2 linked regions of the Mucilaginibacter gracilis genome follow. The main gene of each other region encodes a partner of the protein of the gene in region 2 in a complex. Links are inferred from orthologs where the notes say so. Each region holds a gene or a part of one and is shown on either strand. Other genes may lie near its edges.

Evidence for each region. The genes of interacting proteins can lie anywhere in the genome.
Region 1: the proteins of BDD43_RS27285 (region 2) and meaB are in contact, whole or in part, in a crystal structure (PDB 8DPB), measured with the Methylorubrum extorquens proteins. The link is inferred for Mucilaginibacter gracilis from one-to-one orthologs. Residues at the interface, in SOR27001.1 of Methylorubrum extorquens: Glu577, Glu578, Asn579, Asp580, Gly581, Arg582, Arg583, Arg585, His596, Ala604, Ser605, Ala608, Asp609, Gly611, Phe612, Asp613, Val614, Asp615, Ile616, Gly617, Pro618, Leu619, Glu625, Arg628, Gln629, Val631, Glu632, Asn633, Asp634, Glu661; in SOR26638.1 of Methylorubrum extorquens: Arg20, Ala21, Ala24, Arg25, Thr28, Ser32, Arg33, Arg34, His37, Thr98, Gly99, Gly100, Ser101, Ile102, Leu103, Lys106, Thr107, Ala110, Ala113, Ile114, Asp115, Arg116, Ala118, Phe119, Ile120, Arg121, Pro122, Pro124.

The regions. Positions count from the first base shown.
Region 1 is NZ_RBKU01000001.1:6,479,543-6,486,635, forward strand. Bases 2,227-5,101 are described here. They hold meaB (methylmalonyl Co-A mutase-associated GTPase MeaB), read right to left. Parts: upstream 4,169-5,101; coding sequence 3,284-4,168; downstream 2,227-3,283. Other genes in these bases: BDD43_RS28940 (aminopeptidase P family protein), read left to right, coding at 2,227-3,294; BDD43_RS28950 (glycosyltransferase family protein), read left to right, coding at 4,318-5,101. Outside these bases: BDD43_RS28930 (RidA family protein), read right to left, coding at 1-283; BDD43_RS31000 (DUF6728 family protein), read right to left, coding at 280-423; BDD43_RS28935 (OmpA family protein), read right to left, coding at 504-1,859; more of BDD43_RS28940, read left to right, coding at 2,008-2,226; more of BDD43_RS28950, read left to right, coding at 5,102-5,199; BDD43_RS28955 (glycosyltransferase family 9 protein), read left to right, coding at 5,196-6,179; BDD43_RS28960 (glycosyltransferase family 9 protein), read right to left, coding at 6,181-7,093. UniProt on the Escherichia coli protein: Binds and hydrolyzes GTP. Likely functions as a G-protein chaperone that assists AdoCbl cofactor delivery to the methylmalonyl-CoA mutase (MCM) ScpA and reactivation of the enzyme during catalysis.
Region 2 is NZ_RBKU01000001.1:6,115,264-6,122,411, forward strand. Bases 2,479-5,408 are described here. They hold BDD43_RS27285 (acyl-CoA mutase large subunit family protein), read right to left. Parts: upstream 4,754-5,408; coding sequence 3,203-4,753; downstream 2,479-3,202. Other genes in these bases: dnaA (chromosomal replication initiator protein DnaA), read right to left, coding at 2,479-2,836; BDD43_RS27290 (DUF7935 family protein), read right to left, coding at 4,762-5,292; BDD43_RS27295 (HesB/IscA family protein), read left to right, coding at 5,388-5,408. Also shown: BDD43_RS27265 (NUDIX hydrolase), read left to right, coding at 1-71; BDD43_RS29800 (hypothetical protein), read right to left, coding at 76-384; BDD43_RS27275 (Uma2 family endonuclease), read left to right, coding at 771-1,298; more of dnaA, read right to left, coding at 1,409-2,478; more of BDD43_RS27295, read left to right, coding at 5,409-5,741; BDD43_RS27300 (carbon-nitrogen hydrolase family protein), read right to left, coding at 5,853-6,641; BDD43_RS27305 (ABC transporter permease), read left to right, coding at 6,908-7,148. UniProt on the Escherichia coli protein: Catalyzes the interconversion of succinyl-CoA and methylmalonyl-CoA. Could be part of a pathway that converts succinate to propionate.

The DNA.
Region 1 (7,093 bases), 360 kb from region 2 along the record:
AAGAGCCATAAACTTGGTTAACCTGTGCAAAGGTGCCCATGTCCGACAAAAAGATACTTGTTTTAACTACATCCTCAAAACCAAACGCAGCCTCTTCTAAAATAGCTTTAATGTTGTTCATCACCAGGTGAGTTTCGGCTTCTATACCGTTAAGTTCAACCTCGTTAGTTACCGGGTTTATGGCTACCTGCCCCGAAACATAAAGTGTATTGCCTGCTAATATCGCCTGGTTGTACGGCCCTATTGGCGCAGGTGCCTTATCTGTTTTGATTATCGTTTTCATTTTTTTATAAAGTATAAGTCTATTATCTTCCAGATGATGCCCAGCAAAAACATAATGATAGCCAACGCATTTATAAAATGCATAATGCGCAGATTAATGTTTTGCGGGCGGTTAGGATCTTTTTTTCTGAAAAAATACATTGGCCAAATATATTAAAAAAAAGAGGGTTCCGGTTTCCCGGAACCCTCTTTCGAAAATTCTATTAATTCAACAGATTCAATTATTTTTTGAATTCAACACGGCGGTTTAATACGCGTCCGTCTTCAGTTGAGTTATCAGCAATAGGGTGAGTTTCGCCTAAGCCTTTAGTTTTGATGTGTTTTGCATCAACACCAGAGTTAACTAAGTAAGTTTTAACTGAGTTAGCACGATCTTTAGATAATTGCATGTTATGAGCAGCGGTACCTTCAGATGAAGCATAACCGTTAATCAAAACAGTTTTACCAGATGAACGCAGATCAGCAGAAGTAGCATCTAAAATTGGGTAAGATGAAGTTCTTAATACTGAGCTATCAAATTCAAATTGGATGTTTGAGTAAGCAGTTCCAACTGGTTTATCAGATTTCATAACAAATTTCGAAGTGTCGATAACCGGGAATTTGATAGGGCAACCAGAACCGTCAACTACTGTACCAGCAGGAGTATTAGGGCACTTGTCAAATTGATCGGCAACACCGTCACCATCAGAATCTTTCTTCAAATCGTTAACTGCATTTTCAACATTAGTTACACGACCTTTTAAAGCTTCAACTTCCTGACGTAAAGTTGGATCTTTCAATTCGTCATACATAATAGCAACCGGGTTAACCCAATCAAGGTTTGGTTTAGAACCTGAACCTAAAGAGAACTCAAGACCACCGTATGCGTAAGAATATTTGTCTTTGTGAGTTCCAACTGGTGCTTTAGTAGCATCAAAATAATCACCGTCGGTAAATGTACCTGTGTAACCTAAGTTTAATGCAACCCTGTCGCTCATTCTAAATTTCAAGCCAACACCAATTGGTATAATTGTTTGGTTGTAGCTTTGACCACCATTGTTTACTACTACTGTACCAGATTGGTCGTTAGTGGTGTAAACTTTTGGTGTGTAGTTAACCATACCAGCACCAGCCGATACGTAGAAGTTAATAGCATTTTTACGTGCTAAATAATCAACAGTAGCAACATTAACTACACCGCTGATGGTAGCAGTAAAATTAATTTTTGTTGAAAACGAACCAATGCCTGTAGCAGGAGTTGGGTTTTCGTTAGTGTTACCTTTCACGTTTGAGCCGTAACCCATAACATCCAGTTGTAAACCGAAAGAGTGAGCTAATTGATCTCTCAATGAAACGCCGTAGCCAAAACCAAGGTCGAAATTTTTGTAACTGTTTGCTCCGCCAATAGCAACAAAAGGCGAAGTAACACCAGCATTAACACCAACACTCCAGGTTCTGTACTGATGGCTACCGCCAAATATCTTTGGAGTAGCACCAGCTACCTTTGCACTGTCTGTTGTTTGGGCGCTTGCAGCACCTACAGCTAACAAAGAGACAAATGACAAGGCAACTGTTTTCTTTAATGTAGAATAATTCATAGTTTTAAGATTAAACAATTTAATTGTGATTTTTTTTCAAATTTAGTTATTATGTTTGAAACCAATACCAAACTCTGTTCCAATTTTTTTGTTTTTTGACAAATAAATATTGACGAAGTTTAAAACAAAATCGATTATCTTATCAATAATGAAATATTTACCTATTTGTTTTGATTTATTTACAAATAATAGAAAAAATTTCGTTTCGCGACTAAAAACGAACTCTATTGCCATTTTTAGTTCGAGTGACGAATTTCCGAGAAGTGGCGATCAAGCCTTCACTTTTAAGCAAAATGCCGATTTTTTCTACTTAACAGGCATCGATCAGGAGCAATGTATGCTTTTATTGTATCCTGATTGTCCTAATCCGCTATACAAAGAAGTACTTTTTTTAAGACAGACGAGCGAACAAATTGCCGTTTGGGAAGGACATAAGTACACTATAGAGGAAGCGCAAAAGGCATCGGGCATAACCCGTATTTACTGGATAAGCGAGTTTACTAACATACTGCATAGTATAGTAAACTACGCCGAGAACATTTATTTAAATACAAACGAGAACGACCGATACCAGCACGAAGTACCTTATAAAGACATCAGGCTTATTGAGCAAATTCGGGCAAAGTATCCCTTGCACAACTACTTACGCTCGGCACCAATTTTACGCAGCCTTAGACCAGTAAAGGCCGACATCGAAGTTGAGCTTACCCAAAAGGCCTGCGATATTACCAATGATGCCTTTGTGCGTGTGCTAAAATTTATTAAACCGGGTGTTACCGAATACGAAATTGAAGCCGAAATCATCCACGAATTTATACGGCAGCGCGCTACCGGGCATGCTTACAATCCTATTATAGCATCCGGGCCAAATGCCATTGTGCTGCATTACAACGATAACAACCAGGTTTGTAAAGACGGCGACATGATATTATTTGACTTTGGAGCCGAATACGCCAACTACAATGCTGATATGAGCCGGTCTGTACCGGTTAACGGCCGCTTTACCAAACGCCAGCGCGATGTTTATAATGCTGTGCTGCATGTAATGAGGGAGGCAACCAAAATGATAGTAGCCGGAGCGGTATGGAACGAATACCATGATGAGGTGGGCAAAGTAATGACCGGCGAACTACTTAAACTTGGTTTGCTTGATAGACACGACGTTGAAAAACAAAACCCGGCAATGCCTGCTTATAAAAAGTATTTTATGCATGGCACATCTCACCACCTGGGTTTGGATGTTCACGACTTTGCCGGAAGATACGACCGCTTTAGCGTAGGCAATATCTTAACATGCGAGCCTGGCATTTATATCCCGGCGGAAGGATTGGGCATACGCCTTGAGAATAACATTTTAATTACGCCTAACGGCAACCGCGACCTGATGGCCGCTATACCTATTGAGGCAGATCATATTGAAGAGATTATGAATTAGTAAAACTATCGGCAAAGCGATAGATATTAAAATCTGATTTTAAGTAAACTCCGGCGATAATATCCCGGAGTTTATTTTTTTCCAGTCCCTGCATTCTGGTATACTGGATTAATCTGTATACTTTTTCGGTCAAAAGGTATAGTTTTCTGGAATTTTGAACGCTTTGTTGTATTTTTATGTGAGCAAGCAACTCCGTAATGCCGGTGTTTGTAATAGCCGTTGTTTTAAAAACCGGAACCTGTACCTGGTTATAATGTATCAGTTTTTGTAAATTGTTGGCAAATGCGTCGCCGTTATCTCTATCGGCTTTGTTAACAATAAACACATCAGCAATTTCCATCAATCCCGATTTAATGTGCTGTATCTCGTCTCCCGACTCCGGAACCAGTACCACCATGGTAATATCGGCCAAACCGGCTATATCAATTTCCGACTGGCCGACTCCTACCGTTTCTATGATGATGTAATTAAAGCCTGCTGCTTTTAAAACATCCGTCATCTCCATAGTTTTAACACTTAGGCCGCCAACCCAACCGCGCGTAGCAACCGACCGGATAAAAACATCGGGATGGTTAAAATGGCTTGTCATACGGATGCGGTCGCCAAGTAAGGAGCCCATGTTAAATGGCGAAGTTGGGTCAACAGCCAGTACTGCTATCTTTTTCCCTTCTTTTAACAACTCGCTTAACAAGGCATTTACTAAGGTGCTTTTGCCCGCACCGGGCGGCCCGGTTAAACCAATAACCGGAACGTTGGCATTGTAGCTTAAATTTTTCAGCAAATCGTTGGCACCGGGCAATTCGTTTTCTACCATGGTGAGTTGCCTCGCAAGTAATTTAAAATCTATTTCGGGCACAGCGTTGGCAGATGGCATTTTGCAATGTAATTAATAACAACAAGCTAATTTAGGCCTTTTATTGTTAATCAAAACATTTTGTTAGGCTTTAGGGGGATAGGTGGCTTATACTTACCTTTACACCTTATATATAGGTATCAGTTTTATCAACAAAAAGTTAAGGGTAAATGAAGGTTGCAGGTTTTACGTTCATCAGAAACGCGGTAAAAAATGATTATCCCGTTGTGGAGGCCATTACATCAATATTACCGGTTTGCGATGAGTTTATTGTAGCACTGGGTAATTGCGACGACGGCACACGGCAATTGATAGAAGGCATTAACTCGCCTAAGATAAAAATACTGCATACCGTTTGGGACGAAAGCAAACGCAGCGGCGGTACCGTTTTTGCCGAAGAAACCGATAAAGCTTTTAATGCCATATCGCCGGATATGGATTGGGCCTTTTATATTCAGGGCGATGAATGTGTGCATGAAAAATATCATGCCCTCATCCGCAAGGAAATGGAAGATAACCTGAATGACACCAAAATAGAGGGCCTGCTTTTTAAATACCTGCACTTTTATGGTTCGTACGATTTTTACAGCCATTCGCGCAGGTGGTACAGGCGCGAGATCAGGATAATCCGTAATAATAAAGCTATTCACTCCTACCGCGATGCTCAGGGATTTAGGTTAGATAACCGTAAAATACAGGTTAAACTCATTGATGCTTACATTTACCACTATGGCTGGGTAAAACCGCCTAATGGCATTGTTAAAAAAATACACAACTTTAACCAGTTTTACCACGGCGAACAAGCTGCACCCCAAACCGAAGCACCTACTTACGATTTTGACTATAGCAACGCCGATAAGCTTATCCCGTTTAGCGGCACACACCCGGCACCTATGTTAAAGCGAATAGCCGCCGCCAACTGGAAATTAAATATTGACTGGAAAGCCATCAAAAAGAAAATGCCTTTCCGCCGCAAATTATTGCAAAAAATAGAAGAAATAACCGGCTGGCGCGTTAGCGAATACCGCAATTATAAAATAGTAAAGAAGTGACTAACCTTAATAACCAGCATATATTAATAAGCAGGGTTGATGCTATTGGCGATGTTGTACTCACCTTGCCTTTATGCGGCTACTTAAAAAGTATTTACCCCGACGTAAAAATTTCGTTTCTTGGCCGCACTTACACTGGGCCAATTATTAAATGTTGCGGCGCCGTTGACCATTTTATTAATTACGACGATTTAAAAGCATTCCCAGAGCAAGAGCAAATATTAGCCCTGAAGGCCGAAAGCATTGATACCATAATTCATGTTTATCCGCAGAAAAAGATAGCTATATTGGCTAAAAAGGCAGGCATTAAAAACCGGATTGGTACTACTAACCGCACGTTTCATTGGCTTACGTGCAATAAATTGGTTAGGTTGAGCCGCAAAAATTCCGATCTGCACGAAGCTCAGTTGAATATTGGGTTATTGAAACCGTTGGGGATAAAATCGGTTCCGCAGGTTTCGCAATTGGTAGGCTTTTATCATTTCAGGCAGCAAGTTGTATTGCCGCAGCAATTTGCAAGGTTACTGGCAAGCGATAAGTTTAATATTATACTACATCCAAAATCAAACGGGAGCGGCAGGGAATGGGGATTAAACCGCTTTGCCGAACTGATAGCACTATTACCAGCAGATCAATTTAACATTTTTATTTCGGGCTCGGATAAAGAGAAAGAATTATTGAAAGATTGGCTCCCTACCCTACCTGCACACATTAACGATATAACAGGTAAATTAACGCTCCACCAATTTATTGCATTTATTGCCGAAGCCGACGGTTTAATTGCCGCAAGTACCGGCCCACTCCACATAGCAGCCATGAGCGGCACACACGCCTTGGGTTTATACCCAACCACACGCCCCATGCACGCAGGACGCTGGGGGCCAATTGGCAAACAAGCCGAATTTGTTAATAGTGGTACTGATGAATTGCACAGTATTAGCGCAGGTATTGTTTATGATAGGGTGAAGGCCTGGTTGTAAATTACTTTAACCAACCCGTAATTACATCAAAAACCATTTTTACCGAAATGCTCGACAAATCGTCCGAGTCACTCTCAATATGCTCGGCTTTTTTGCCGAGAGGAGCCCATCTCAAGGCGTTGATAGATTTGCTTACCGGGAACAAGCCCAATGTATGAATGCCCGATGCCGCCGCCATATGCAACGGCCCCGTTCCGGATGCCAGCAGGCCGTCGGCATTGCAAATCAAGCTCATAAATTGTGGCAGCGTTAGTTTACCGCTTAGGTTTATAACCGATGGTGGTAGTTTTTTCACCCATTGGTTAAGCGCAACCGCTTCTTTTTCGGAGCCGCTTATCAAAACGTTAAATTTATCAAGCGGAAGCTGGTTAATCAGTTGGGCATATTTATCCATTTCCCATTCCCGGCCGTGGCCGTTGCTCATGGTATGTACAATCAGGTTAAATTTACCGGGTTTTAAATTAGCAGCCAGGTTGGGTGTGAGTATATCCTTGGGTTTGTACCAGTCTTTATAATAGTTGGCTATAGTGCCAATGGTTGGTATGTGCGTTAACCCAAGTGGGTGCAAAAATAAAAACATTTGTTGCGCCTCGTGCAGGTGCGAATTGCCCCTGCTCAACCTGATTAATTTATTGCAATAAATAAAGTGGCTGTTTTTACTGGTATTACCTATGCGTATGGGTATGCCCGCTTGCTTGGCCAGTTTGGCAATGGTGGTTTTATTAAAGGTATGCAGTATCACATCAATATTGCGCGCTTTAATGTTGGCTATCTGTTCGTTTTGGGGTAGGCGTTCCAGTTCTTCAAAATCAATAAAATTATCAATGGCTGGGCAGGCATCAATAACGGGTTTGGTATAACTGCGTGCTAAAATAGTAACTTTAATATCGGGGTACAGCAGTTTAAGGTAAATA
Region 2 (7,148 bases):
ACAAAATTGCCCAGGCCCTGCATTGCACCAACTTGTTTTATGCGCTGATGAAATTAGGTGAGTTGAAGTAACTGATTACAACAATTTCCCCATTGCAAATATTACTAATCCTATTAATGCCCCAATAACTATAACTAACGTTAGCCGTATTAACCTTTTTATAGGCACTAAAAACTCTGTATTAAATTTTGCTTTTGTATCCTTATCGGTTAACTTTTTAATGGCTGCTGCTACAAATAGGTTGTTTACAAGATAATAGGTTATACAACCGTGAATTATAAAACCCATAATAATCCAACTTTTTAAGTTGAAATCCGTTTTTTTTAACGGGCCTTCTACAAAACCGGAGTGCGGTGTTATAATTGTAAAATACAAAATATCCAACAAATACCATGTAAAAAAAGCTACAGGTATATAGGCGTTTATTTTAATAAATTTTGATTGCTTGCCCGACTGTTCATTGAAATTTAAAACTAAATAGGTTTGATAGTAAACAATAAGCGATAGCGTTAAAACCGACAAAAAGTTTGCAATTTCAAAACTGAGTCGATAATGAAATTCCAGTATCACGCAGCCGCATACAAAAGGCAAAAAAAGCAAAAGCACATGCCACAATTTTAGCTTTAATTTCATTAGGTTTGGGTTATTTGCTAATATACTATTTTTCAAAACTGAAATCATAAAAAGTACATCGTAGTCTATAATTGCAAAATGGAACGCCACCAAACAGATTTCGTTTTGTAGAGTTTTGTTATTAAATTAGCTATGTTATGAAACAAATACTTGACATTCCACGCACCGCAATGGAAGTTTTTAATATGCTCCCCGAAGGCACCCGTTGTGAGGTTATTGATAATACGCTATACATGTCACCATCACCAACATCAGATCACCAGGAATTATTGGGCGATATATTTCTCAATCTTACACAGGCAGTAAAGGCCAATCAGTTGGGCAAGGTTTATATTTCACCTTTGGATGTGTATTTAGATGACGGGCTAACTGTTGTACAACCTGATGTTGTTTTTATCAGCACTGCCAAGTTAAGCCAAATTGAGAAGAAAGGCATTGTCGGCTCGCCAGACATAGTTTTGGAGGTCTTGTCGTCAAATAAAGACTACGATAAGAAAAAGAAATTTGAACTTTATCAAAAAAACCAAATTCCTGAGTACATTATTATAGACCCGGAAAATAAAAACGTTTGGCATTACCTTTTGCGAAACGGCAATTATGAGCAGTTACCATCTGCCGACGGGCAATTAACCGTTAAGTCTATAAATGCTCAGTTCACATTTTAACAATCTCTTTCGGTTATTCAAAATTCGCCGCGTTTTTTACGACTTATAAAAAAAGTCCCTATTTCTTTCTGAAACAGGGACTTCTTTCTTTATCGGACCATCGTAGTTCACTACGACATCTTTAATTTCTTTTGAATATCAGCCACGTAGCCTTTAAATTTTTTATCGGTATCTATTAAATCTTCAACGGTTTGGCAGGCATATATCACTGTAGAGTGATCGCGGCCACCAAAAAATGAACCTATTGATTTTAGTGAGCTTTTGGTGTGTGCCTTAGCCAGGTACATTGATATTTGGCGTGCCTGTACAATTTCGCGTTTGCGGGTTTGCGATTTTACCATTTCTATCGGTACCTCAAAGTACTCGCAAACCAGGCTTTGTATGTACTCCATCGAAATCTCTTTAGTTGAGTTTTTGATAAAGTTTTTCAACATTTGCTTGGCCAGGTTTAAATCAATTTCCTTGCGGTTTAGTGTGGATTGTGCCAGTAATGATACCATTGCACCTTCCAGTTCGCGCACATTGTTATCAATATTGTGGGCAACGTATTCTATAACCTCGTTTGGCAAATCAATACCATCCTGATATATTTTGGTTTTGAGGATAGCCATACGAGTTTCCAGATCCGGAATTTGCAGATCGGCCGAAAGGCCCCATTTAAAACGCGATAGCAAACGCTCTTCTAAACCGGCCAAATCTTTAGGTGCTTTATCAGATGTGATAATAAGCTGCCTGCCCGATTGGTGCAGGTGATTAAAGATATGGAAAAAGAAATCCTGTGTTTTTTCTTTACCGGCAAAGTTGTGTACATCGTCCATAATCAGCACATCAATCGCCTGGTAAAAGTTCACAAAATCATTAATGTTATTGTGCTTTAGAGCGTCAACAAATTGCTGGGTAAATTTCTCGCACGATACATAGAGTACCAGCTTATCCGGCAGGGTGCGTTTAATTTCGTTACCAATGGCCTGTGCAAGGTGAGTTTTACCTAAACCTACTCCACCATAAATCATTAATGGGTTAAACGATGTGCCACCGGGTTTAGCTGCAACTGCATAACCTGCCGAACGGGCAAGGCGGTTACAATCGCCCTCGATAAAGCTATCGAACGTGTAATTTTGATTTAATTGCGGGTCAACCTGTAACTTTTTAAGTCCGGGTATCACAAACGGGTTTTTAATGTCTTTATTAATAGATATTGGTATTGGCATTGATTGATTTTTACCTTCGGCGCCGTTTCCGTTAGATGGCATGTTGGTAGTATATGGTTTGCTTGATGATGATTGCTCAACAACAATGTTATACTCCAACCTCCCGTCTTCGCCTAATTGCTTTTTTATTGTTTTACGCAATAAGCCAACATAATGTTCTTCCAACCACTCAAAAAAGAATAAACTTGGTACCTGTATGGTTAATACACTACCTTCAATTCTTAAGGCTTTTATAGGCTCGAACCAAGTTTTAAAGCTTTGGGCCGGGATGTTGTCCTTAATTATCTGCAAGCAGTTATTCCAAACATTTGTACACGTTTTTTCCATTATCATCTATTAAATTATTGATTTACAAACACCCAACGAAACTTAATCAGGGCCTGTTCCGGAACATCGAATATTGAAAAAATAAGTTTATAAAAAAATTAAAATTTCACTTTTCCGATATTCATCATTAAAACACTCTGTAACGCGTTTGTTACGGCAATTATCCACTTTTTAGCTATAAAGCGCATAATTGCAAAAAAAATCCAAGCTTTCCCCCCTAATCAAAACATAGCTTTATAGTTAGGGGGAGGGTTGCGAGGGGGTTCAAAATTAAGACAAAAAAACGGCATCCATCTCGTTACCTTCAATTAAATTTTCAATTATTTATACCTGCTTAACCATCAATGGCAAAAGCAATAAATTGTTTTAATATTCGCCAAATATTTGCCTCAGTGTATCGGCAATTTCGCCCAAAGTGGCATAACACTCCACGGCTGTTAAAATATAAGGCATCAGGTTTTCATCGCCAAGGGCAGCTTGTTGTAAATTTTGGAGAGCAAGGGCAACGGCACCGTTATCGCGGTGGGCCTTTAACTTTTTAAGCTTATCAATTTGTGTAATGCGTATAGCATCGTCAACCCTAAAAAGTTCTATACCTTTTTCTTCGGGCTGGGTAAAACGGTTAACGCCCACTACCACCTGCTGGCCGCTTTCAATATCGTTTTGATGCTGGTACGCCGCCTTTGCTATTTCTTGCTGAAGATAATCTTGCTCAATGGCTTTTACCGAGCCGCCCATTGCATCTATTTTATCAATATATAATTGAGCGGCGGCTTCCAGTTCATCGGTTAGGGTTTCAACAAAAAACGATCCGGCAAGCGGGTCAACGGTATCGGTAACGCCGCTTTCAAAGGCTATTATTTGCTGTGTACGCAGGGCAACCTTAGCGGCGGCCTCGGTTGGCAGCGATAGGGCCTCGTCGTACCCGTTGGTATGTAACGATTGTGTGCCGCCTAAAACAGCCGCCATAGCCTGGTTGGCTACCCGCACAATATTGTTCATGGGCTGTTGCGCAGTGAGCGTTGAGCCACCCGTTTGGGTATGGAAACGCAGTTTTTGGGCACCCGCATCAGTCGCGCCCAACTGTTTGGTAATATTTGCCCACATGCGCCGCGCGGCGCGAAACTTGGCTATCTCTTCAAAAAAATTGTTATGGCAATTAAAAAAAAAGGAAAGCCGTTTAGAAAACACATTAATATCCAAGCCTTTATCAATAGCGGCCTTTAAATAGGTTTTACCATTGGCGAGGGTGAAAGCCAGTTCTTGCACGGCCGTTGAACCTGCCTCGCGGATGTGATAGCCCGATATAGATATGGTGTTCCATTTGGGCACCTCTTTGGCGCAGTATTCAAAAACATCGGTAATGAGCCGCATAGACTGCTGTGGCGGATAAATGTAGGTACCGCGCGCGGCGTATTCTTTTAAAATATCGTTTTGTATGGTGCCAGATATTTGTTTTAAATCGGCACCTTGTTTTTTCGCCAATGCAATGTACATGGCCAGCAAGGTTGAGGCGGTGGCATTGATTGTCATGGATGAGGTGATCTTTTGCAGATCGATACCATCAAAAAGTATCTCCATATCCTTTAACGAATCAATTGCTACGCCTACTTTGCCTACTTCGCCTTCGGCAAGCGGGTGGTCGGAATCATAACCTATCTGGGTAGGCAAATCAAACGCTACAGAAAGTCCCATAGTGCCCTGGCTCAACAAGTAATGGTAGCGCTTGTTTGATTCTTCGGCTGTAGAAAAGCCTGCGTACTGGCGCATCGTCCAGGGGCGGCCGCGATACATATCTTTCTGTATACCACGCGTATATGGAAATTCGCCGGGCAATTCATCCATTGGCTGCCGGGTACTGGTATAAACTTCGCGTATCTGGATGCCCGAAGAGGTGGTAATTTTTTTGTGAGACATGGCAGTTATTAAAGAATCTGTTCCAAATCCTGACGAATAACGGCCAGGGCAATATCATAAGGATTATCTTCCTGGTGGCTTAAATGCAACAGTATCAGCCGGCTTAAATCCATACCGGTAGCGTTTTCGGGCAAACCCTTTACGGCATTTGTTATAATGGCTATGGTATCATCTTTAACTCTACGCGTAACACCCCATGCGCGGGTGCTTACATAAATTTGTTGGGTTACGTTATGCAAAAACTCTTCGCGAATTTCGGCAATAACCATAGTTTGCAATTCGTTTGCACTATATAAAGGCCCGTTTAAACGAATAAGCATGTTTGATGGGTTAATACGTTCAACAAACAACACCAGGCGCTCGTAGGCCTGCAAACGCAAAGGCAGGGTTTGGCTGCTTAACGATTTACGAAACTCAAGCAACTGATATTTTTCGCTACGATTAAGCTGAGGCTTAATTAGCGCATATGCCGCACCAAAAATTGCCATACCGGCAACAAAGTATTTTAAAACATCAAATATATAACTGTAAATTTCCATAATTTGGGTAAAATGTTAGCAAGGTGTCATAAACATTAGCCTCCCCGCAAAACTCCGCATTTTGCCTTATATTTGCATATCAAATTAAAAATAACATGAGTACTGCTGTTGAAACCATTGTGGCCCCTGTTTCTTTTACTGCGGGCGCGGTAAAAGAACTTGAGAAATTGAAAGATCAGCAAGAGTTGAATGATGATTTTGGTTTGCGCGTTGGCGTAGAAGGCGGCGGCTGCTCGGGCATGAACTATGTTTTAGGCTTTGACCAGCAAAAAGACGGCGACCAGATTTACTTTATTGATGGCATTAAAGTTTTTATGCATAAAGCACACGGCCTATACCTTGCCGGGATGCAAATTGATTTTCAGGACGGTTTAAATGCACGCGGGTTTACCTTTAACAACCCTAATGCTGCCAGCACCTGCGGTTGCGGTACGTCGTTTGCGGTTTAGGGGGAAATAGAGTCCAGAAGTAAGAATCAAGAAGCCAGAAACAGGAATCAAGATCTTTTAATTTTATTAGATTGAGCGATAGGTTTGGCAAAAATCTTTCTATTGATTTAATTAACTGTAAAGCTCGTTTTTGAATCTTTTTGCTAAAAGCCCTGTTGCCAGTTTAGGATCAATATCTGCTACAAGCACACCAATTTTACCATAGGTTTGGTGTGCTACACAACTTCCATCAGGCGCGATGATTGAACTGGCAGACTCCGTGTAAACGGAAGCGAAATTTGAACTGGCAAAATATATCGTGTTTTCCATTGCTCTCATCATCATAGCTTTCTCGTAATAGGGGTTGTTTTTGGCACCCCACTCCGTAAGTTGTATTCCATATGTGTTACTTCCCGAAAAATGTGGATGAAATACAATTTTGGCGTCATGCTGTGCAGCCCACCTTACCGATTCGGGATAACGAAAACCCTCATGGCATATCGTGATTCCAAATTTTATACCATTCAATTCAAAAATGCTACGTTCGGTACCGGGAATCCATATGTTATCTTCTGTTGGGTCTAACTGATTTTTTGTTTGGTACCCTAATATCTCACCAGTATTAGATATAACATAGGCCAGGTTCATTATCCCTTCGGCATGATGCCAATCCATTGGTACAATAATAGCCATTGAGTTTTCAGCGGCGATTGCACAAACCCTATCTAATGCTGACTTTAAACTTTCGGGAGATCTGTCGCTTTCAGCATATCCCATTCCCGGGTATCCCGGCAAAAAAGATTCAGGAAAACATATTATTTCGGCTTGTTGTACAACAGCCTCTTTAACCAATCTATCTAGCCAATATAAACCATCGTTTAGGGACTTTGGGAAGGGAGGCGAGGCCAATGCAATTTTCATAAGATGCGTAACGGTAATTAAACTTACATAAAGTTATTAAAACTCGTAATGCCTAACAAAGAAGCCATTAAATAATTGGCTAATTTAATTGGGAAATATGATTAAATTGACAGCAAATATTGAAACAATGTACCTAAATAGCAATATGTACAGTTTGTTATCAATAGGCTTTTTGTAAAAAACAGCGTACAAATAATTAATGTATTGGCTGTAACAAATATGGCCATGCCATTGTCTAAACCATTGAATTAGCTAAAATTACGCCCATGTCTGTACAGATGAATTATAAAGAGAATATCGCGGTAGCATTACAATCTATTGGCGGTAATCGGCTGCGCACGTCGCTAACGTCTTTAATCATCGCTATCGGGATTATGGCATTGGTGGGCATTTTAACTGCTATTGAAGGTATTAAGCAATATACTAACGATGCTTTTTCGAGCATGGGAGCAAACTCGTTCACCATTCGTAACCGTGGTGGCGGCATTAGGTTTGGCGGCGGGCGAG